DNA from 3 places in the Bradyrhizobium sp. B117 genome. Region 3 is predicted to be linked to each of the others. Evidence: predicted binding sites of a transcription regulator. Region 3 holds the regulator's gene; each other region holds the start of a gene.
What was found. Region 3 encodes LexA, which represses DNA repair genes until DNA is damaged. Its sites were predicted from a motif close to TGTTCNNNNTGTGTTCNG; they were not measured.
Positions count from the first base shown of each region.

Region 1: the regulator LexA is predicted to act here: its motif matches at 4,947-4,964, upstream of AAFG16_RS25225 (single-stranded DNA-binding protein).
Region 2: the regulator LexA is predicted to act here: its motif matches at 3,268-3,285, upstream of recA (recombinase RecA).

Region 1 covers NZ_CP152414.1:5,141,134-5,148,199, reverse strand. The annotation lists gene AAFG16_RS25240 (aminoglycoside phosphotransferase family protein) at 1-782, shown strand, start outside; gene gyrA (DNA gyrase subunit A) at 792-3,530, opposite strand; gene AAFG16_RS25230 (DUF2306 domain-containing protein) at 3,699-4,097, opposite strand; gene AAFG16_RS25225 (single-stranded DNA-binding protein) at 4,293-4,790, opposite strand; gene AAFG16_RS25220 (outer membrane beta-barrel protein) at 5,243-6,010, shown strand; gene AAFG16_RS25215 (outer membrane protein) at 6,247-6,936, shown strand.
Region 2 covers NZ_CP152414.1:4,036,841-4,043,906, forward strand. The annotation lists gene AAFG16_RS19685 (hypothetical protein) at 190-357, opposite strand; gene AAFG16_RS19690 (hypothetical protein) at 616-807, opposite strand; gene AAFG16_RS19695 (IS256 family transposase) at 1,212-2,411, opposite strand; gene recA (recombinase RecA) at 3,377-4,465, shown strand; gene AAFG16_RS19705 (hypothetical protein) at 4,515-4,940, shown strand; gene gcvP (aminomethyl-transferring glycine dehydrogenase) at 5,052-7,066, opposite strand, start outside.
Region 3 covers NZ_CP152414.1:5,015,627-5,022,692, reverse strand. The annotation lists gene AAFG16_RS24645 (hypothetical protein) at 1-123, shown strand, start outside; gene glp (gephyrin-like molybdotransferase Glp) at 345-1,556, shown strand; gene lexA (transcriptional repressor LexA) at 1,733-2,434, shown strand; gene AAFG16_RS24630 (hypothetical protein) at 2,631-2,843, shown strand; gene AAFG16_RS24625 (hypothetical protein) at 3,038-3,472, shown strand; gene AAFG16_RS24620 (ComEC/Rec2 family competence protein) at 3,481-5,763, opposite strand; gene AAFG16_RS24615 (DUF2171 domain-containing protein) at 5,860-6,093, opposite strand; gene AAFG16_RS24610 (nuclear transport factor 2 family protein) at 6,208-6,594, opposite strand; gene AAFG16_RS24605 (glutamine--tRNA ligase/YqeY domain fusion protein) at 6,604-7,066, opposite strand, start outside.

The DNA of each region.
Region 1 (7,066 bases), 130 kb from region 3:
TCAAGGTCTATCCGGAATCGCTACAGTGGAAGATGGCGAAGGAGGTCTACGTGCTGGGTCTCCTGCGGGGGGTCGGCGCGGCCATTCCAAAAATCCTGCTCGCCGACGACACGCGAACGGCGATCGACCTGAACTATCTGCTCATGACCCGGCTCGACGGCACGGTACTCGGCCGACGCGAGGCGACACTGTCGGAGACCCAGCTGTTTGCGGTCTATGCCGAGATGGGCGCGGCGCTGCGCCGGATCAACGACGTCACCCTCGATAGCTTTGGCTATATCGGCCCCAACGGCGTCTGGACGGCGCATCCGAGCAACCATGCCTACATGTCCGCGCAATTCGAGAGGAAGCTGACGGAATTCTGCACACGCGGCGGTGATCCCGCACTAGCGGCGCGCTTGCGCGATAGCGTCACGGCACGGCAGCATTTGTTCGAGGCAGCGTCTCACCCTCGCCTGTGCCACTACGATTTCCATGCCGGCAACGTGCTGGTGACGCCGGAAGACGAGCCGCATCTGACGGGCATCGTCGACTTTGAGAATGCAACATCGGGCGATCCGCTGATGGATATCGCGAAAGCGCTGTACTATTTCACGCCGAAGGATGCGCCGAAGCGCGACGGCTTGCTCGCCGGCTATGGCACGATCGCGCGCCCCGACTGGCAGCAGACGCTCGACCTTTACCGCATGTATTGCACGCTGGAGCTCTGGTGCTGGATGGCACAGATCGGCAAGCACGAGGCCCTTGCCGATCTCACGAGAGAGCTTGCGAACACCGCCTAGAACGGGGCCTTACGCCCCGTTGCCGTTCTCGCCATTCCCGCTCTCGGCCTCTTCCGTGATGTGCTCGACCGAGACGACGTGCTCGTCCTCGGCGGTGTCGAACACGATGACGCCCTGGGTCGAGCGGCCGGCGATGCGGATGCCTTCGACCGGGCAGCGGATCAGCTGGCCCTTGTCGGTGACGAGCATGATCTGGTCGGCATCCTCCACGGGGAAGGACGCGACGAGGTTGCCGTTGCGGTTGTTGACGCTCATGGCGACGATGCCTTTGCCGCCGCGCCCCGTCGTGCGGTACTCGTAGGACGAGGTCCGCTTGCCGTAGCCGTTCACGGAGACGGTGAGCACGACCTGCTCGGCCGCCGACATCTCGACATAGCGCTCCTGCGGAAGCTGGAAGCTGCCGGAGGTCTCCTCGGCCTCGGCATCGGCCGGCGCCTCGTCAGCCGCGGCTTCGCCGGCGACCGCGCGGCGCATCTTCAGGTAAGCCGAGCGCTCGTCGGAGGTGGTCTCGACATGGCGCAGGATCGCCAGCGAGATCACCTTGTCGCCCTCGCCAAGTGCAATGCCGCGCACGCCCATCGAGGTGCGCCCGGTGAACACGCGCACATCGGGAACCGGGAAGCGGATGCACTGGCCGCCGGCAGCGGTCAGCAGCACGTCGTCGCGCTCGGTGCAGATCTGGACGTCGACGATCGCTTCGCCGTCATCGAGCTTCATGGCGATGATGCCGGAGCGGCGGACGTCGACGAAGTCGGACAGCTTGTTGCGCCGGACATTGCCGCCGGTCGTGGCGAACATCACGTCCAGCTGGGCCCAGGTGGATTCATCCTCCGGCAGCGGCATGATGGTGGTGATGCGCTCGCCCTGCTCCAGCGGCAGGATGTTGATCAGCGCCTTGCCGCGCGCGTTTGGCGCGGCCATCGGCAGCCGCCAGACCTTCTCCTTGTAGACCTGGCCGCGAGACGAGAAGAACAGCACCGGCGTATGCGTGGAGGCCACGAACAGGCGGCTTACGAAGTCCTCGTCGCGGGTCTGCATGCCGGCGCGGCCCTTGCCGCCGCGGCGCTGCGCCCGATAGGCCGACAGCGGCACGCGCTTGACATAGCCGGCGTGCGAGACGGTCACGACCATGTCCTCGCGCTGGATCAGGTCCTCGTCCTCGACCTCGCCTTCCTGCTCCATGATCACGGTGCGGCGCGGGGTGGCGAACTCGGCCTTCACCTCGGCGAGCTCGGTCTTGATGATGTCGAGGATGCGGGCGCGCGAGCGCAGAATCGCGAGATAGTCCTCGATCTCGCCGGCGAGCTTGGCCAGCTCTTCGCCGATCTCGTCGCGGCCGAGTGCGGTGAGGCGCGCCAGCCGCAGCTCGAGGATCGCCCTCGCCTGCTCCAGCGACAGGCGGATGGTGCCGTCCTCGTTGATGCGATGGCGGGGATCGTCGATCAGCGTGATGATGTCCTCGACGTCGCGCGCGGGCCAGTCGCGCGTCATCAGGGTCTCGCGCGCGGCAGCCGGCGTTGGCGAATGCCGGATCACGCGGATGATCTCGTCGATATTGGCGACCGCAATCGCAAGGCCGACCTGCTCATGCGCGCGCTCGCGCGCCTTGCGCAGCTTGTACTTGGTGCGGCGGGTGACGACCTGCTCGCGGAAGCCGACGAAGATCGTCAGCATATCCTTCAGGTTCATCGTCTGCGGACGGCCGCTATCGAGCGCAACAGCGTTGACGCCGAAGCTCGTCTGCAGCGGCGTGAACTTGTAGAGCTGGTTCAGCACCACGTCGGGCACGGCGTCGCGCTTGAGCTCGACGACGACGCGGTAGCCGTCGCGGTCGGATTCGTCGCGCAGATCGGAGATGCCCTCGATCTTCTTTTCCTTGTAGAGCTCGGCGATGCGCTCGACCATCGTCGCCTTGTTCACCTGATACGGGATCTCGGTGATGACGATCGCCTCGCGTTCTTTGCGGATGGTCTCGAAGGTGACCTTGCCGCGCATCACGATCGAGCCGCGGCCGAGATGATAGGCGCTGCGGATGCCCTGGCGTCCGAGGATGATGCCGCCGGTCGGGAAATCCGGGCCCGGGATGATGTTGTTGAGCTCGTCGATGGTCAGGGACGGATTGTCGATCAGCGCCACGCAGGCGTCGATCACCTCGCCGAGATTGTGCGGCGGGATGTTGGTGGCCATGCCGACCGCGATACCGCCGGCGCCGTTGACGAGCAGGTTCGGGAACCGCGCCGGCAGAACCACCGGCTCGCGCTCGGAGCCGTCATAGTTGTCCTGGAAATCGACCGTGTCGTCGTCGATGTCCTCGAGCAGTTTCAGAGCGATCTTGGTCAGGCGGGATTCGGTGTAGCGCATCGCCGCCGGCGGATCGCCGTCGACCGAGCCGAAATTGCCCTGTCCGTCGATCAGGGGCGCGCGCATCGAGAAGTCCTGCGCCATGCGCACCAACGCGTCGTAGATCGCCTGGTCGCCATGGGGGTGGTACTTACCCATGACCTCACCGACGGCACCGGCGGACTTCTTGTGCTTCTTGTCCGGGGTGTCGCCGCGATTGTTCATCGCGAAGAGGATGCGGCGATGGACCGGCTTCAACCCGTCGCGCGCATCGGGGAGCGCACGCGACACGATCACGCTCATGGCGTAATCGAGGTAGGACTTCTTCATCTCCTCGTAGATCGAGACGGGGCGAATGTCCGAGGGTTGCGCCGGCTGGTCGCCGGGCTTGTTGTCGTCGTCAGCCAAGGGGAAATCCGGTGAGGTTTTATCTGGGAATCATATAGCGCATCGACGCCCCGATAACCACCCTTGCAAGGGTTAGGAAAGCGCTTTTTCCGACTGTTTTTCCAGAGACTTACGCCCTTCCCGGCATGGCCTAGGACGGCGCCGGAATGAGCGGGGTGGAACCGCCCCTTAAGCCCCGAAAATCACCCGGTGCATGATGCGCCCGGGCACCAGGGTGAACAGGCCCGCGATCACCAGCGCGCCGGCGAAAATGAAGATCATCATTCGCCGGTGATCGGCGACGCGATGGGTGTGCGCCCGCCAAACCGCGAGCGGCAGCACGACGAGCGTGAAGATCGACAAGAGATGGATCGGGCTGAACGGCCCGACCAGACGGATCTGGTGGATCCAGAACGACGACGCCGCCACTACGGTCATCAGCACCACCCAGATCCAGCCGAACGTCCGGTGCGGCAACGTTCCCTTGGGCGCGGCGAACTGGACGAGGCCGAGCACGAAGGCGGCCATCGCGGCGAAAGCATGCAGCGGGATCGCTGGAGCGGCCTCAAGCAGCGGCGCAAGGCTCATGCGGAGCATCCTCCGGCGGAACAGCTATGTAAACAGGATTAACATCAAGTTAATACCATTCACATCGCCACCGGTCAAAGGCTTGAGGCAGCACCTGAGGCGAGCCCGGAAAAACCGAGCTTTGCCCGTCAATTGGTAAGGAATCCTGTCACTTTACGCGAGCGGCCGGCGTTCGCGGCGAGACGCCCGTGAGCCTCAGAACGGGATATCGTCGTCCATGTCGCTGTTGCGGCCACCGCCGCCGGCGGCCACGGGACGGCGCGGTGCGCTGCTGACGGGACCCGAGGAGCCGAAATCGCCGCCCGGCTCGTCGCCGAAGCTGCCGCCTCCTCCGCCGCCGCCGCGGCCGTCGAGCATCGTCAGCGTCGAGTTGAAGCCCTGCAGCACGACCTCGGTGGAGTACTTCTCGGCGCCGCTCTGGTCGGTCCATTTGCGGGTCTGGAGCGCGCCCTCGATGTAAACCTTGGCGCCCTTCTTCAGATACTGCTCGGCGACCTTGCAGAGACCTTCATTGAAGATCACGACGCGGTGCCACTCGGTCTTTTCCTTGCGCTCGCCGCTGTTCTTGTCGCGCCAGGTCTCCGAGGTGGCGATGCTCAAATTCGCGATCGGCCGCCCGTCCTGGGTGCGGCGGATTTCAGGATCCTTGCCGAGATTTCCAACCAGAATGACCTTGTTGACGCTTCCCGCCATCGCCGCTCTCCACTCCAAATGCCACTGAATTTCAAAAGGCCGAACCCGCGCGCCGCGAAGCTCCGCCGCCCCGTTGAGCCGACCCTATACGCTCGCGCGAGGCGATCAGTCCGTCACCCCCGGGGTTATCCCCACATATAGCATCCGCCCTCAACTTGTTCCAGATTTGTTCTTATGCAGGCCACAGTGAACGCGTGGCAGGAGCGCGCTGAGATGGCGTCAAAAATCGCGAAGGTCGAATGGAACTTTTTCGAGTTCCCGGTAACGGGCAAAAGCGGTTAACATTCATCAAGTTAGAAGCGCTTCATAAGGTCTCTGGCTGTTGCATTTCGGAGACGGACTCTGCCTCCCCGTTAAGCTACGCTCGCCTTGGAATTGAGTTCATATGGGCGTCGCGCCTGATCAACCGCTTCGGGGACTTCAAAGAAGCGGACGAAACTGGGGAGACTGCAATGAATAAGATTTTGATTGGTGCAATCGGTGCCATGGCGTTGAGCCTGTCGGCTCCCGCAAGCGCGGCGGATCTCGCAGCGCGTCCCTACACGAAGGCCCCGCCGCCGGTCGTGGCGACCGTTTACGACTGGAGCGGCTTCTACATCGGCATCAACGGCGGCGGCGGCTCGGCCCGCAAGTGCTGGGACTTCGTCGGCGTTGGCGGCGCTCTCTTCGGCGAGGGCTGCCATAGTGCGACCGGCGGGACGGCCGGTGGCCAGATCGGCTATCGCTGGCAGTCGGCCAACTGGGTGTTCGGACTGGAAGGCCAGGGCAACTGGGCGGATTTCTCCGGCGACAACATCAGTGCGGTCAGCGGCCTGCGCGATCGCTCCAAGATCGACGCCTTCGGCCTGATCACCGGCCAGATGGGCTATGCCTGGAATAACGTGCTGTTCTACGTGAAGGGCGGCGGCGCGGTCGTCAGCGATCGCTATCGCAGCTACGATGTCCCGACCGGTCTCGAATTCGACCGGGCCAGCGAGACCCGCTGGGGTGGCGCCGTGGGGGCCGGCGTCGAGTTCGGATTCGCGCCGAACTGGACCGTCGGCTTCGAGTACGATCACCTCTTCCTCGGCACCCGTACCATCGGCTTCAGCGGCTCCGGCAACTTCTTCCTCGGCCCGCTTGGCGTCGCTACACGCTCTGATCGCATCAGCCAGGACGTCGATATCGGCCTCATCCGCGTGAACTACCGCTGGGGTGGCCCGGTCATCGGGCGATACTGATATCCATCTGATATCATTTAGAGATCAAAGGCCGGCCTCGCGCCGGCCTTTTTTGCTGGGTGCACGCGACGCGACAATGTGTCAGCAATCGTTACGTTTTGTGACTGTTGTGGCTTTTGAGAGACACAACTTGCGGATTTGGTGGTGTAAGCACGCCGCCAGTTGGACCACGGCGTCCGATACCCTTCTGCGCGCGGAAGGCAACAACAGAAACTGGGACTGGGATTTTGGTTGAAATGAAGAAAGTTTTGTTGGCTTCGGCCTGTTTGTTCGCTCTCGCTGCCCCCGCGTCGGCGGCTGATCTCGCGGCCCGCCCCTACACCAAGGCTCCGGTGGCTGTGGCCTCGGTCTACAACTGGACCGGCTTCTACCTCGGTATCGTCGGCGGCGGCGCCTGGGAAAACGGCTCGGGCGACCCAAAGATGAAGGGTGGCTTCGTCGGCGGCACCGCCGGCTACAACTGGCAGACCGGCAACGTCGTGTTCGGCGTTGAAGCCGACGGCGCCTGGGCTGACGTCAGCGCCTCGGCCGCTGGTACGGTTTTCGTCGCCGGCGTCGGTGGCATCCCCGCCTCGCTGAGCTCCAAGACCGACGCGATGGGCACCGTGCGCGGCCGCATCGGCTGGGCCGTCAACAACGTCCTGTTCTATGGCACCGGTGGTTACGCCTGGATCGACAACAAGCTCACCGCCAGCCTGGGTGCCCTCTCGGTCTCCGACAGCAAGTTCCACTCCGGCTGGACCGTCGGTGCGGGTGTCGAGGCGTTCTTCGCTCCGCAGTGGTCGGTCAAGGGCGAGTACCTCTATCGCAGCCTCGGCGGCGAGACCTACTTCTCGGGCATCGTGCCCACGGGCACGCTCAACCTTCATACCGTCCAGGTCGGCGTGAACTATCACTTCGGCGGCCCGGTCGTCGCGAAGTACTGAGCTTCGTCTCACGACCGACGTCACATCGTCACGGAAGGCCGGCCTCGCGCCGGCCTTTTTGTTTTCGCGCGACCTCGCGCCCAACCGTCATGGAATCGAGAGTGCGGTGTGCATAGCGCGCCGCTGATTG
Region 2 (7,066 bases), 980 kb from region 3:
GCACAGTAGGGCGCTGGGAAATTTCGCTGCGCAATCAATGACCTAATGTAGGTGTAGTGCGGTTTCGCAGCCGCAAGCAAGACGGTCGGTCGCCCGGCAGGCACGGGCGCGCTCAGCCGCGCCGGAAGGGCCGGTCAGCTCCGAAGTAGGTTGCCAAACAGGGCCTGACCAAACGGGTCCTGGCGCGGTCTAATGGACCTTGATTTCGTGCAGGGGAAGGCGGAGCTCGGCGGCGCGCTCCTCGCGGTCCTTCTTGCGGAACTCGTTTTCCTTGCGCTCGAACTTCGCCATCTCCTCGAGCGCCGCCGCGAGGAAATGATTGCGCCTCGTCGCGTCGTGGTGCGTGTCTTCGGTCATGACAGAGCTCCCCGCTGTAGCGGCCCCGTCCCGACAAAGCCGGTAACCGCGCAAAGGTTCGGTGCCGCAGGATTGCGGATTTATGACGGCGATCGGCGGCTGTGTCTTTGCTGCGCATCAGCTTCAATGGAAGAGCTGCACGGCAAGATTGAATCTGCCGTCAGGCCCAAAGAAAGGTTGCCAACGGGATGGCCGCGCGGTGAGATCCGCTCGAATGTCCTAAAGCGCGATGACGGTTCATCCAAATCTCATCGCGCTTTAGTGGCAGGGCTTGCCCAGCATCTGCGCGTAGCGGCTGTGGCAGCCGTCGTGCAACTGCCACCGCTTCGTGATTTTGACACCGACCTTCGGAGCGCCCGACGACATCGGACCGCACGACGTGTGGGCGTAGGCCGCCGCCGGGCCGGCTAACACGGCCAGCGCGAGCGCGATCTTGATCATCGACTTCATTGTCTCCTCCTGAGATTGTCTACGTCTCGTAGCGCTACGAATTGAAGCGCTACACATTGTAGCATTGAAATGCAAGCGCCCACCGCGGCACGGCCGACGCTTCAACCTGCGGAGCAGGGCACCTCAAAATTCAACTTCGGGAGGCTCGAGGACCATGATTTATGGTGCTGTCCCAATTGGGACGCCCGACAAATCGGATTGGGGCAGCGGAAGCTTGGGCGAAATAAAAACGCCGCCCGCTTAAATTGAGCGCGGGCGGCGGCTTTCCAGCCCCGGGTGGGAATGAGCAATTTCCCGGTGATGAATAGTCTGCACAACCTATGCCAAGGTTTTGTGGATCGTGTCCCATGGCGTGGTGTAGCTGACGGCAGGTCACCGCCGATTTTCCGGCGGGTCGGAAGGCATCAGCCTGCCACGGCGGGCAAGCCGACGATGGGATCATCGCTCAACGGCGCGATGGTTTCCAGCGTCATGTAGCGGGCCCGCTGAACCGCCCACTCGTCGTTCTGCTCGAGCAGGATCGCGCCGACCAGGCGAACGATGGCGTCTTCATTTGGGAAGATGCCAACCACCTCGGTCCGCCGCTTGATCTCGCCGTTGAGGCGCTCGATCGGATTGGTCGAATGCAGCTTGGCACGGTGCTGAGGCGGGAAGCTCATATAGGCGAGCACGTCTGGCTCGGCCTCATCCATGAAGGCGGCGAGCTTTGGCAGTTTGGGACGGAGCTGGTCGGCGACCTTGCGCCACTGAGCCCTGGCCGCTTCGGCATCGTCCTGGGCAAAGGCGGTGGCGATGAAGGCGGAGACGACGCGTCTTCCGCTCTTGCCGGCATGGGCCAGGACGTTGCGCATGAAGTGGACGCGGCAGCGTTGCCAGGCGGTGTTGAGCACCTTGCTGACGGCGGCCTTGATGCCCTCATGCGCATCGGAGATCACGAGCTTGACGCCACGAAGCCCGCGCCGAGCGAGCTTGCGCAAGAACGCGGTCCAGAACGTCTCGGCCTCCGAGGGACCGATGTCCATGCCGAGAACTTCACGCCGGCCGTCGCTGTTGACGCCGACCGCGATGATCACCGCGACCGAGACAATCCGGCCATTCTGGCGGACCTTCACGTAGGTGGCGTCGATCCACAGATACGGCCAGTCACCCTCGATCGGTCGGGCGAGGAAGGCCTTCACCTTGTCGTCGATCTCGGCACACAGTCGGCTCACCTGGCTCTTGGAGATGCCAGTCATGCCCATAGCCTGGACCAGATCATCGACGGATCGGGTCGAGACGCCCTGCACATAGGCTTCCTGCACCACCGCGGTGAGCGCCTTTTCGGCCATCCGACGCGGCTCCAGGAAGCCCGGGAAGTAGCTTCCTTTGCGCAGCTTGGGAATGCGCAGCTCGACCGCGCCGGCGCGCGTCTCCCAGGTCCGGTCACGGTAGCCGTTACGCTGGGCAAGGCGCTCGGCATTCTTCTCGCCGTAGGCCGCTCCGGTCAGCCCGGCGACCTCCAGCTCCATCAATCGCTGGGCGGCAAAGCCAATCATCTCGCGAAGCAGATCGGCGTCTGGGGCCTTCTCCACGAGCGCGCGAAGGTTCATCATCTCGTCGGTCATCGGTGGTTCCTCGAATCAGGTTGGTGTCAGCAACCCGACCCTACCGGCGAACTGCCGGTGACCACCGCAAAGCCGTCCGCCCGCTACGGCGCTATCTGAGGGCGCGCGCGCGGACGGCTTCGCTCTACCGAGCTACACCATCACTGGGGACACGACCGTTTTGTGTCACGTGGCGGGACATCGCTGAGGTGGATTTAGGACGTTCGCACACCGCAAAAATCAACTTAGGACACCGAGGGTCAAATACGGGCAGCCCTCGATCTCTGGTGCTGTCCTAATGTGAGGCGCAAGAAGCGGCTTAAGCCAACGGTTGAACGATACCGGCCGAAGTTCGCTGACGAGGAATGAAAGAGGCCGCCAACTGAGGCGGCCTTACTCCTCGTCCTCTCTTTCTGGCAGCGGATGCAATCTGTTCCCGAGAAAGGTGCTGGGGATGGGTATCCGGAGCAGCTCCAGCGAGTGTCTGCAAATCTGCTGCGTGCGCTCGATTTCTGTGGCGATTAGTGCGGTCTGAACGGCGATTTTGTGAGAATAGTCCGACATAGCGGCACTCCCTGGTAGCAGGCGGGAGCGCTCTCGGTCTCTCAGCCACCGACGCCTACGGGCAGAGCCTCGGCCGGTGATGCATATAAACTGCCACGGGTTGCATCGGTTCAAAATTGAATTTAGGGGCGAAAAGCCGACTGAGGCGGCCTCTGGTGCAAACTGCGCATCCATTCGGCCTAGTCTGTTCGAGGCAAGAACAGAAGAACAGGGGCCATGAACAGAACTAGGCCCGCCGCGAACAAATTAGGACACCGCAAAATTCAACTTAGGACACTGGGGCTTAAATACGGACAGTACCCCGATCTCTGAAAAGAACATATTGCGAACAGAGAACAGATGGTGTACATTGCTTTTATCGCCGAGCGCCTCGCCAATTGTTTGTCCCACACGCGAATCCTCGCCATAAGGAGCACGACCCAATGTCCGCCACTGCCCTGCGTATCGTCGAAGGATCTTCCATGGACAAGAGTAAAGCCCTGGCCGCCGCGCTCTCCCAGATCGAGCGCCAATTCGGCAAGGGATCGGTGATGAAGCTGGGCAAGAACGACCGGTCCATGGACATCGAGGCGGTGTCCTCCGGCTCGCTCGGGCTCGATATCGCGCTCGGCATCGGCGGTCTGCCCAAGGGGCGCATCGTCGAGATCTACGGGCCGGAATCCTCGGGCAAGACCACGCTGGCGCTGCACACGGTGGCGGAAGCGCAAAAGAAGGGCGGCATCTGCGCCTTCATCGACGCCGAGCACGCGCTCGACCCGGTCTATGCCCGCAAGCTGGGCGTCAACATCGACGAACTCCTGATCTCGCAGCCCGACACCGGCGAGCAGGCGCTGGAAATCTGCGACACGCTGGTGCGCTCGGGTGCGGTGGACGTGCTGGTGGTCGATTCGGTCGCGGCCCTGGTGCCGAAGGCCGAGCTCGAAGGCGAGATGGGCGATGCGCTGCCGGGCCTGCAGGCACGTCTGATGAGCCAGGCGCTGCGCAAGCTGACCGCCTCCATCAACAAGTCCAACACCATGGTGATCTTCATCAACCAGATCCGCATGAAGATCGGTGTGATGTACGGCTCGCCCGAAACCACGACCGGCGGCAACGCGCTGAAGTTCTACGCCTCCGTCCGCCTCGACATCCGCCGCATCGGCGCGATCAAGGAGCGCGACGAAGTGGTCGGCAACACCACGCGCGTCAAGGTGGTGAAGAACAAGCTGGCGCCGCCCTTCAAGCAGGTCGAGTTCGACATCATGTACGGCGAGGGCGTTTCCAAGATGGGCGAGATCCTCGATCTCGGCGTCAAGGCCGGCATCGTCGAGAAGTCGGGCGCCTGGTTCTCCTATGACAGCCAGCGCCTCGGCCAGGGCCGCGAGAACTCGAAAGCGTTCTTGAAGGCCAACCCCGACATCACCGCCAAGATCGAGACCTCGATCCGCCAGAACTCCGGCCTGATCTCCGAGCAGATTTTGGCCGGCACGCCTGAGAGCGACGCCGACGGCGAGGAGCCGGCGGAGGAATAAGCCTTACCGCGAAAAGTTTTCGCGAGGAGCGGGCACTGAGGACGTTGAGTTGCCGACGTCTTCGGTGCCCGTTTCGTTTGGTGGTACAAGAGATATCGGATCAGTTGTTGAGCCCGGGATCGCTGTGAGTTGGAATCAATCCGAGGTCATTGCCGCTCGCCGGATCATTATTGAGACGGCGAAAAGCATACTTTCCGGAAGCGTGTCTCCGGTAGAAGGTGCCAGGGCAATCGCAAGGCACAGCTTCAAGGCCCGTCTTGAAGACGATTCCGATGTCTTGCCCTTCGTTGGAATTGCTTCGGAGACCGAGGCCTTGCCGCTGGGACGCGAAAGGGGGCACTGGCAAGCGAGTGAGGTCGCGGAACTCCAGGGAAAGATTGATGAATCCCAAGCCTGGGCACTCACGGTCGCGGGCACCCACTGCCAGAGCCTTGTGGCCCGGTCGGAAAGCCTGATGCTTTGGCCCGACGGCTAGGATCGTAGGGTGGGCAAAGGCGCGCAAGCGCCGTGCCCACCATCTTTCACCGCATGCAAAGGTGGTGGGCACGCTTGCGTTTTGCCCACCCTGCGAGACCTCCGTCGCGTCTTACTCCGCAGCTTCCGCGTAATCGCTCACCGGCGGGCACGAGCACACCAGATTGCGGTCGCCATAGACGTTGTCGACGCGGCCGACCGGGCACCAATACTTGTCAGTACGCGAGACCCCGTCGGGGAAGCAGCCTTCGCTGCGGGTGTAGGCGCGCTTCCAGTCGTCATCCGCGATGTCGTGCACGGTGTGCGGAGCGTGGCGCAGCGGCGAGGCTTCGATCTTGAAGCGGCCGGCTTCGACCTCGGCGATCTCTTTCCGGATCGCGATCATGGCATCGCAGAAGCGATCCAGCTCCGCCTTGGATTCCGATTCGGTCGGCTCGATCATCAGCGTGCCCGGCACCGGGAAGCTCATGGTGGGGGCATGGAAGCCATAGTCGATCAGGCGTTTTGCGATGTCGTCGACGGTGACGCCGCTCGTCGTCTTCAGCGGCCGCGGATCGACGATGCACTCATGCGCGACGCGGCCCTTGGCGTTCTTGTAGAGCACCGGGAAGTGCGGATCGAGGCGCGCTGCGATGTAGTTGGCGTTGAGGATCGCGATCTCGGTCGCGCGCTTCAAGCCTTCGCCCCCCATCATCAGGATGTAGATGTAGGAGATGGTCAGGATCGAGGCCGAGCCGAACGGCGCGGCCGAGACCGGGCCGACCGGAGCTTCAGCCTGCGTCGCCGGATGACCCGGCAGGAACGGCGCAAGATGCGCCTTGACGCCGATCGGACCCATGCCGGGGCCGCCGCCGCCATGCGGGATGCAGAAGGTCTTGTGCAGATTGAGATGGCTGACGTCGGCGCCGTAATCGCCGGGCCTGCTAAGGCCGACCTGCGCGTTGAGGTTGGCACCGTCGAGATACACCTGGCTACCATGGCCGTGCACGATGTCGCAGATCTCGCGAATGTGCTCCTCGAACACGCCGTGGGTCGAGGGATAGGTGATCATCACAGCGGCGAGGTCGTTCGAATGCTTCTCCGCCTTGGCGCGGAGATCGTTGACGTCGACGTCGCCGTTCTTCTCGCAGGCGACCACCACCACGTCCATGCCGACCATCGCGGCCGAGGCCGGGTTGGTGCCGTGGGCGGAGGAGGGGATCAGGCAGATCTTGCGATGGCTCTCTCCGCGTGCTGCGTGATAGCCACGGATCGCAAGCAGGCCGGCGTATTCGCCTTGGGCGCCAGAATTGGGCTGGAGCGAGATCGCGTCATAGCCGGTGATGTCGCACAGCCATTTTTCCAGCCGCGCGAACAGCGCATGATAGCCGGCCGCCTGCTCGCGCGGCACGAACGGGTGCAGCGAGCCGAATTCCGGCCAGGTCAGCGGCATCATTTCGGTGGTCGCGTTCAGCTTCATCGTGCAGGAGCCGAGCGGGATCATGGCGCGGTCGAGCGCGAGGTCGCGGTCCGAGAGCTTGCGCATGTAGCGCAGCATCTCGGTCTCCGAGCGATGCGCGTGGAAGACGGGATGGGTGAGGAAGTCGGTCGTGCGCTTCAGCGCCTCCGGCAGCGCCTCGCGCGTGGTGGCGTCGATCTCGGCATAGGCAAGCGTGCCGCCGAAGGCGCGCCAGACGGCTTCCACCGTCGCGGGCGTTGTGGTCTCGTCGAGCGCGATGCGCAGATTGGTCTCGCTGACGCCGAGATTGATCTTCTCGGCCGCCGCGCGCGCGATGATCTCGCCGCGCTTGGCGCCGGCATCGACGCTGAGCGTGTCGAAGAAATTCTCCGACTGTAGCGCAAAGCCGAGCTTGCGCAGGCCCGCCGCGAGCACGGCGGTGCGGCGATGTACGTTGCGCGCGATCTGCGTCAGGCCCTCGGGGCCGTGATAGACCGCGTACATCGAAGCGATCACGGCGAGCAGCACCTGCGCGGTGCAGATGTTGGAGGTCGCCTTCTCGCGGCGGATGTGCTGCTCGCGGGTCTGCAGCGCCAGGCGATAGGCCGGTGCCCCGCGCGAATCCACGGAGAGGCCGACGATGCGGCCGGGCAGCGAGCGCTTCAGCGCATCGCGCACCGCCATATAGG
Region 3 (7,066 bases):
GAGCTCTCCGCCAAGCTGATCAGCAAGGCCGCCGACCTGAAATCGCAGGCCGATCCGCTGCCCGACAAGGATCAGAGTCCCAAAGCGCCGGACGTCAGTCCGGACGAGCCGCCGGGGAGTTGACCGATGCTGGCCGTGGCTCTCGTCCTTCTCATCCTCGCCATGGCCATCCTCGTACCGGTCTGTCTGGCCTTCTGGATCATGCCGCGGCGGATTTGACGTCTGTCCTTCACTGCAGAGCGGATGAATCCTCCTGCGTGAGCGCCTTTTTGCCTCAGCGCCTGCACTCGGCTAGAACTCTCGCCGCCGATTTGCCCGAACGGACGCAGCTGGAGTTCTCACCCGTGGCCCTGATGCCGGTTTCTGACGCGCTTGCCGCGGTGCTTGCCGGCGCAGAGCCGCTGCCTGAAGAAACGGTCGCGCTCGACCAAGCCTTCCACCGCGTGCTCGCCCGCGACGTCGCGGCGCGGCGCACGCAGCCGCCGCAGGCGATGTCGGCGATGGATGGCTATGCGGTGCGTGCGGCCGATGCCGCGACAATCGATTCCCAGCTCACCGTGATCGGCGAGGTCGCGGCGGGCCGGCCGTTTGCGGGATCGGTCGGCGCCGGCGAAGCCGTGCGGATCTTCACCGGCGGCGTCGTTCCCGACGGGGCCGACGCAGTCGTGATCCAGGAGGACACAGTTGCGGATGGGAGGCGCATCACGATCAAGGAAACGGCCGTGACGGGGCGACACATCCGCCCGGCCGGCGTCGATTTCCGCGCGGGCGACGTGCTGCTGCGCAAGGGTATCCGGCTGACCGAGCGCGACCTCGCGCTCGCCGCCGGCATGAATCACCCGCTTCTGCCCGTCCGCCGCCGCCCGAAAGTCGCGATTCTCGCCACCGGCGACGAGCTGGTGATGCCGGGCACCACGCCTGGCCCCGGCCAGATCGTCTATTCCAACGGCTACGCCCTGCACGCGCTCGCCCGCAGTGAGGGCGCCGATACCGTCGATCTCGGTGTTGCCGCCGATACCCTGGACGCCACCACCGCGGGCATCCGCCGCGCCCGCGAGAGCGGCGCCGACATCCTGATCACCACCGGCGGCGCCTCGGTCGGCGACCACGATCTGGTCCAGCAGGCGCTGAAGGCCGAGGGCATCGCGATGACGTTCTGGAAGATCGCAATGCGGCCCGGCAAGCCGATGATGCATGGACACCTGGCGGCGATGCGCGTGATCGGCCTGCCCGGCAATCCCGTGTCATCCTATGTGTGTGCCTTCCTGTTCATGGTGCCGCTGATTCGCGCGCTGTCGGGCCGTTCCGCGATTCACCATCGCCGCGAGCGCGCGGTGCTCGGCCGCGATGTCGGCGCCAACGACCAGCGCGAGGATTATCTGCGCGCGCGCCTGGAAACGCGCGACGACGGCACGCTGATCGCCCTTCCCGTCAATCACCAGGATTCCTCGCTGCTTGCGAATCTCGCTGCGGCACAGGCACTTCTCGTGCGCGCGCCGTTCGCGCCGAAGGCCGAAGCCGGCACACCTTGCGAGGTGCTGCGCCTGCCGGTCTGAACGCGCAGGCCACACGCGTGGCGCGAACTTTGTCGCGTTCACGGTAAATTAAGCAGTTGCGGAACATGTATCGAACATATAGTGTCCGTTCATGATTTGTTTCGAGCATGCAGCGGCTTATCGCTGAATTCATCGTCTCGGAATCGAACGACATCAACCGGGGGATTTTGGTCGAGATGTTAACGCGCAAACAGTACGAGCTCCTGCGGTTCATCAGCGAGCGACTGAAGGAAAGCGGCGTGCCGCCATCCTTCGACGAGATGAAGGACGCGCTCGACCTGCGCTCGAAATCAGGCATCCATCGCCTGATCACCGCGCTCGAGGAGCGCGGCTTCATCCGCCGCCTGCCCAACCGCGCCCGCGCCATCGAGGTGATCAAGCTGCCTGAGCTGCAGGCCGCCGCCGGCAATCGTCGCGGCTTCACGCCGAGCGTCATCGAGGGCAACCTCGGCAAGGTCCGCACGACCTCCAGCCCGCCCGCGGACGAGGGCGAGCGTCCCGTCGCGGTGCCCGTGATGGGCCGTATCGCGGCCGGCACGCCGATCGAGGCGTTGCAGACCCGCAGCCACACCATTAGCGTCCCGCCCGACATGCTCGGCTCTGGCGAGCACTACGCGCTCGAAGTGCGCGGCGATTCCATGGTGGAAGCCGGCATACTCGACGGCGACATGGCGCTGATCCAGCGCAACGAGAGCGCCGACACCGGCGACATCGTGGTGGCGCTGATCGACGACGAGGAAGCGACCTTGAAGCGCTTCCGCCGCCGCGGCGCCTCGATCGCGCTCGAGCCCGCCAATGCGGCCTATGAGGTACGCATCCTGCCGCCGAACCGGGTCAAGATTCAGGGCAAGCTGATCGGGCTTTATCGGAAGTACTGATACCGGAAGTACTGAGCGCGCTGTCCGCGCGCTTCGATCGGCATCGCCGACCAGAGATCGGAGCGGATGATTGTCCGCTCGCGCTGGATAGTCTTTCTGGTTTCGCGCAGATTATCCGGCCCCTCCCCCGGCGCTACATCCTCGCCACACCGCACGAAGCAGCACGGCTTCGGCTGCGAAGGTTCGAGGAGACCTCATGCGCAAGATCATCCTGAGCACAGTAGCCGCGGTGCTGGTCGCAGCATCAGCGTCGCAAGCCGTTGCCGCACCATCGCACCGCCATGTCCGCAAGGACGTGGCCAAGGAGACTGCAATGAGCGAGCAAGTCCGAAACGCGCGCAATGCGCTGACGCAAACGTCACAAGCGGTCTGGCCAAATTCCGGCTGGTCGGCTCCGGCTGGCCGCTGATACCCCCACCGAATGCACGAAAGCAGACTTTGTTCCCAGCGGATTCGGGAAAGATAATGTGATCGCACGCTGCGGCAGCGAGCCGCAGATTTGCCTACAACCGCGCAGACGCTATTATGCTTCCACTCTGATAGAGGCCTGCGCCTCGTAAGACAGAGGCACGGGTTGCTATCTCCGCATGAGGAGCACCCACGATGTGTGACTACAGCCTGCATGCCGTCGCATCGCGCCCTGCCGAGGTCGGCGAGACGATCGTGACGACAACGTTCCGCGGCACCTCGACGCGCGGCTTTGCCTCCGCGGCCGATCCGACCGTCGCGGTCTGCCTGCTGCCGGGAACGGAGCTCGCCTTCGCCGACAACGTCCGCTACGACAATCGCTGGATCTGGACGCGCACCGTCAATTCGCGCGTCGGCAAGTTCGGCAAGATCGATCCGCACATTCCCGATCGCCATCATGACGCGATCGAATTCCCCGACGGCAAATACGTGCTGGTGACACAGCTCGTCGAAGGCCAGCAGGCAACCGTGCTGCAACTGCCCGTGACCCAGCCGCTGAGCGAGCGCGAGCACAAGCCGCAGGTCGGTGTCGACAGCCGGCCGACAACGCCGCGTCTGCCGATCGGTTGAAATAGATCCTAGTCCTCCGCCGCAAGGTCGGCCTCCGACGGTGTTGCGTCCCGGACGCGCGGAGTTCCAGACGGTGGCAAGAGGGTCAGTTCGGAAACGCCCTCGCCGGCAGCAGCCGGCGACCAGGGGCGATTTGCGCCCCTCGCTTTCACCGCCAGCACCGCAAATCCCTCACCAGCTTGTGTCAGCGCCAGCGCGCCCTGCCTCGTCAGACGCTGCCGGTCGACCACCATCGCCGCGCAATCCGGCGGCGCGGGCCTTGCCGTCACCACCAATGCAGCGCGACTGCAATCATCCGCCAGCGCGTCGATCCGCAGGGACAGCGCCACCAGCCGCCCGTCGGCGAGCGGCGTGACGCAGCCGGCCTCGTCGCATGACACGCCGTCAGCCAGCGCGGCACTGCCGGCGTCACGCACATCGGCGTCGGCAGCCAACCATTCCTTGAGCAGAAAACCGTCCTTGCTGGCCCTGATCAGGTGCAGGTGCCCGTCCCGCCCCCGCACCGCGACGCTCTGGCCGTCCCCGGCAATTAAAATGTCCGGTTGGCGTGCCGACAGGCCCCAGAGGATCGCCGCCAGCAGCACCACGGCGCCGGACCAGCGCAGCGGCGTGCGCAACAGACCCATCACGATGACCCCGAGGCTCGCCGCAATCAGCGGGCCTATGCCGAAGGCGGGGATGCTGCCGACAGCGCCCGGCAGTCCCGCTACCCAGCGCGAGACCGCAATCATCCAGTCGATGCCGATCCCCATCAGCCACCAGAACACGGCGTCGAGCCCGAACGGTGCCGCAAGCAGGCCCAACAGCCCGGCCGGCATGACCAGCGCCGAGACCACCGGCATCGCGCCAAGATTGGCGAGCACGCCGAACGGCGTGACGCGGTGGAAGTGGAAGGCGGCGTAGGGCGTGGTCGCAAGCCCCGCGATCAGCGAGGCCAGGAACAGCATCGCGATCTCGCGCCCGCCCCACAGCGCGATGCGCGCGGTCGTGGAATGATCGGGCGAGGCAAACAGGTTCGGCATGCCGATCTGCACCAGCGCCACCAGCCCAAGCGTCGCCGCGAACGACATCTGGAAACTCGGATGCACCAGCGCCTCCGGCGCGACCGCAAGCACGATCAGCGCCGCCACGGCCAGCGTGCGGAAGGTGATGGCGCGGCGGTCGACCATCACCGCGATCAGCACCACCGCCGTCATGAAGAACGACCTTTGCGTCGCGACTTCCGCGCCCGACAGCAGCAGATAGAACGCCGCCGCAACCAATGCCGCGGCCGCCGACCACTTCTTGATGGCGAAACCGGCCGCAAGCGCCGGAATCAAGGCCAGCAGCGCGCGCACCGCGAAGAACACGACGCCGGCGACGACCGCCATGTGGTAGCCGGAGATCGACAGCACATGACCCAGCCCCGAGATGAACATTGCATCGTTGACGGGCGTCGTGATCGCATCGCGCCGACCAGTGAGCAGCGCCGTCGCGATGGCGCGATTGTCGCCCTCGAGCGTCGCACGGATGCGCGCGTCGATCGCATCGCGCAGGCCTTGCATGAACGCGGCATAGCGCAGCCGCAGGCCGCCGGCATCCGGCGGCACGGACGCGGTGATCGCGCCCATCACGAAACCGGAGGCGCCGATGCCCTGGAAGAACATGTCACGCGAGAAATCGTAGCTGCCGGGACGAACCGGCGAAATCGGCGGCAATAGCCGCGCCTTCAGCTGCACGAAGCTGCCGACCTCGGGCGCGGTCCCCTTGCGCACCGACAGGCGCACGCGCTCGAGCTTGACGTCGCTGCGCTGCGCCTCCATCGCGGTGACGCGAAGGACAAAACGGTCGGTGCGCTCGCGGATGTCGCGGGCCTCGACAAAGCCCGACAACGATACCGAATAGAGCGGTTTTGCCAGCACCGTGTGCGCGATACGCGCCGTCTTCCAGGTCGCCATGGCCAAGCCGGCCGCGACCGCCGCGATCAGAAGCGCAGGCGCAAACCACCGGCTCCGCCGCAACAGGACCGCACCACACATGAGCGCGACCGCGGTGGCGGCAACGACCCACAGCACCGGCTCATGATCGGCCGCGAAGTACAGCGCGATGCCGCCGCCGAACGCGACAGGCACCCACGGCAACAGCCGCCCGGCGCCGGTTTCAGCGCGCGCCCATGCGCGGAGCGTCTCGACGGTCGCGGGCCAGAGGCCGGAGCCCACCGGCGCGAAGCCGCCGGCCGAGGCGGTTCGGCCCGTCGGCCAAGTTCCCGCGATCCCTTGCGAGACACGCTGCGGCCGGCCCGGCTCCGCCATTCCCTAGCACCCTGCGATACGCGACGGGTGCCAAGGCTACCGGAACGTGCAGGCGGACGAATAGCGGTACGGATCAGGAACGGACGGACGCCCGCCCTACTTTTCCTCTTCCATCGTCACGGCGACATCCGCTTTCGCCGACAGGCGGACCTTGTTGCCCTCGACGTCGGCAACGAGACCCTTGTCGATGAAGTGATGGTGCCCCTTGTGGCTGCCCTCGCCGCTGTCCTTCTTGGTCAGCTTGATGCGATTGCCCTCGACCCGGTCGACGGTGCCGATGTGGACGCCGTCGGCGCCGATGACTTCCATATGCTCTGCGATGTTCTGCATGGCGGATCCTTGGTTGGGATCCGTGTAAACGCGGCGAGCCTACGTTCGTTCAATCGTCATTCCGGGGCGCGACGAAGTCGCGAGCCCGGAATGACGAGACTGATGGAGCGTCCGCTAGATCAGCGGCACCTGCGACGAGGCGTGGTGATTGACGATCTTCCAGTCGCCATCCTCGCGCATGATGACCCAGCTCATCTTGACGATGAGATCGTCCCGTTCGCCCGCGAGGTCGAACGTGATGGTTGCCGCCACGTTGATCAGGTCAGGGCCGGCCTGCGCTGCGTTCACCTCGGAAAAGGCCGCAGATGGCTTACGCCAGCGCGGCAGGCCGGCGAAGTAATCGGCAACGCCGTCCCTGCCCCGATAGAGTCGTGGATTCGAGCCGAAGAAGAACGCGTTCCTCGCATAGAGCGACGACAGCGCGCCGGCATCGAGCTTTGCGAAGCCGGCGCACCATTTCGCGATGATGGCGGAAACGATGGCGTCGGCCTCGCTGCTCATCTCAGATCCTCAGCCCTTGGCGACTTCCTTCGCGAACGTATCGCGCAGCCCGATGGTGCGCGAGAACACCGGCTTGCCGGGCGTCGAATCCTTGTCGCGCACGAAATAGCCCTGGCGCTCGAACTGCATCGGCTCCATCGAATTGCTTTCCGCAACGGAAGCCTCGACCCGCGCATCGGAGAGGATCTCCAGCGAGTTCGGATTGAGATCGGCCGCGAAGTTCGAGGCGTCGGGGCTCGGGTTGGCGAACAGCTGGTTGTAGATGCGGATTTCCGCCGGCTTCGACGCCGCCGCCGGCAGCCAGTGCATGGTCGCCTTGACCTTGCGGCCATCGGGCGCGTTGCCGCCCTTGGTCGCCGGGTCGTAGGTGCAGCGCAGCTCCACGACCTCGCCGGCGTCGTTCTTGATCACGCCGGTGCACTTGACGAAATAGGCATAGCGCAGCCGCACCTCGTTGCCCGGCGACAGGCGG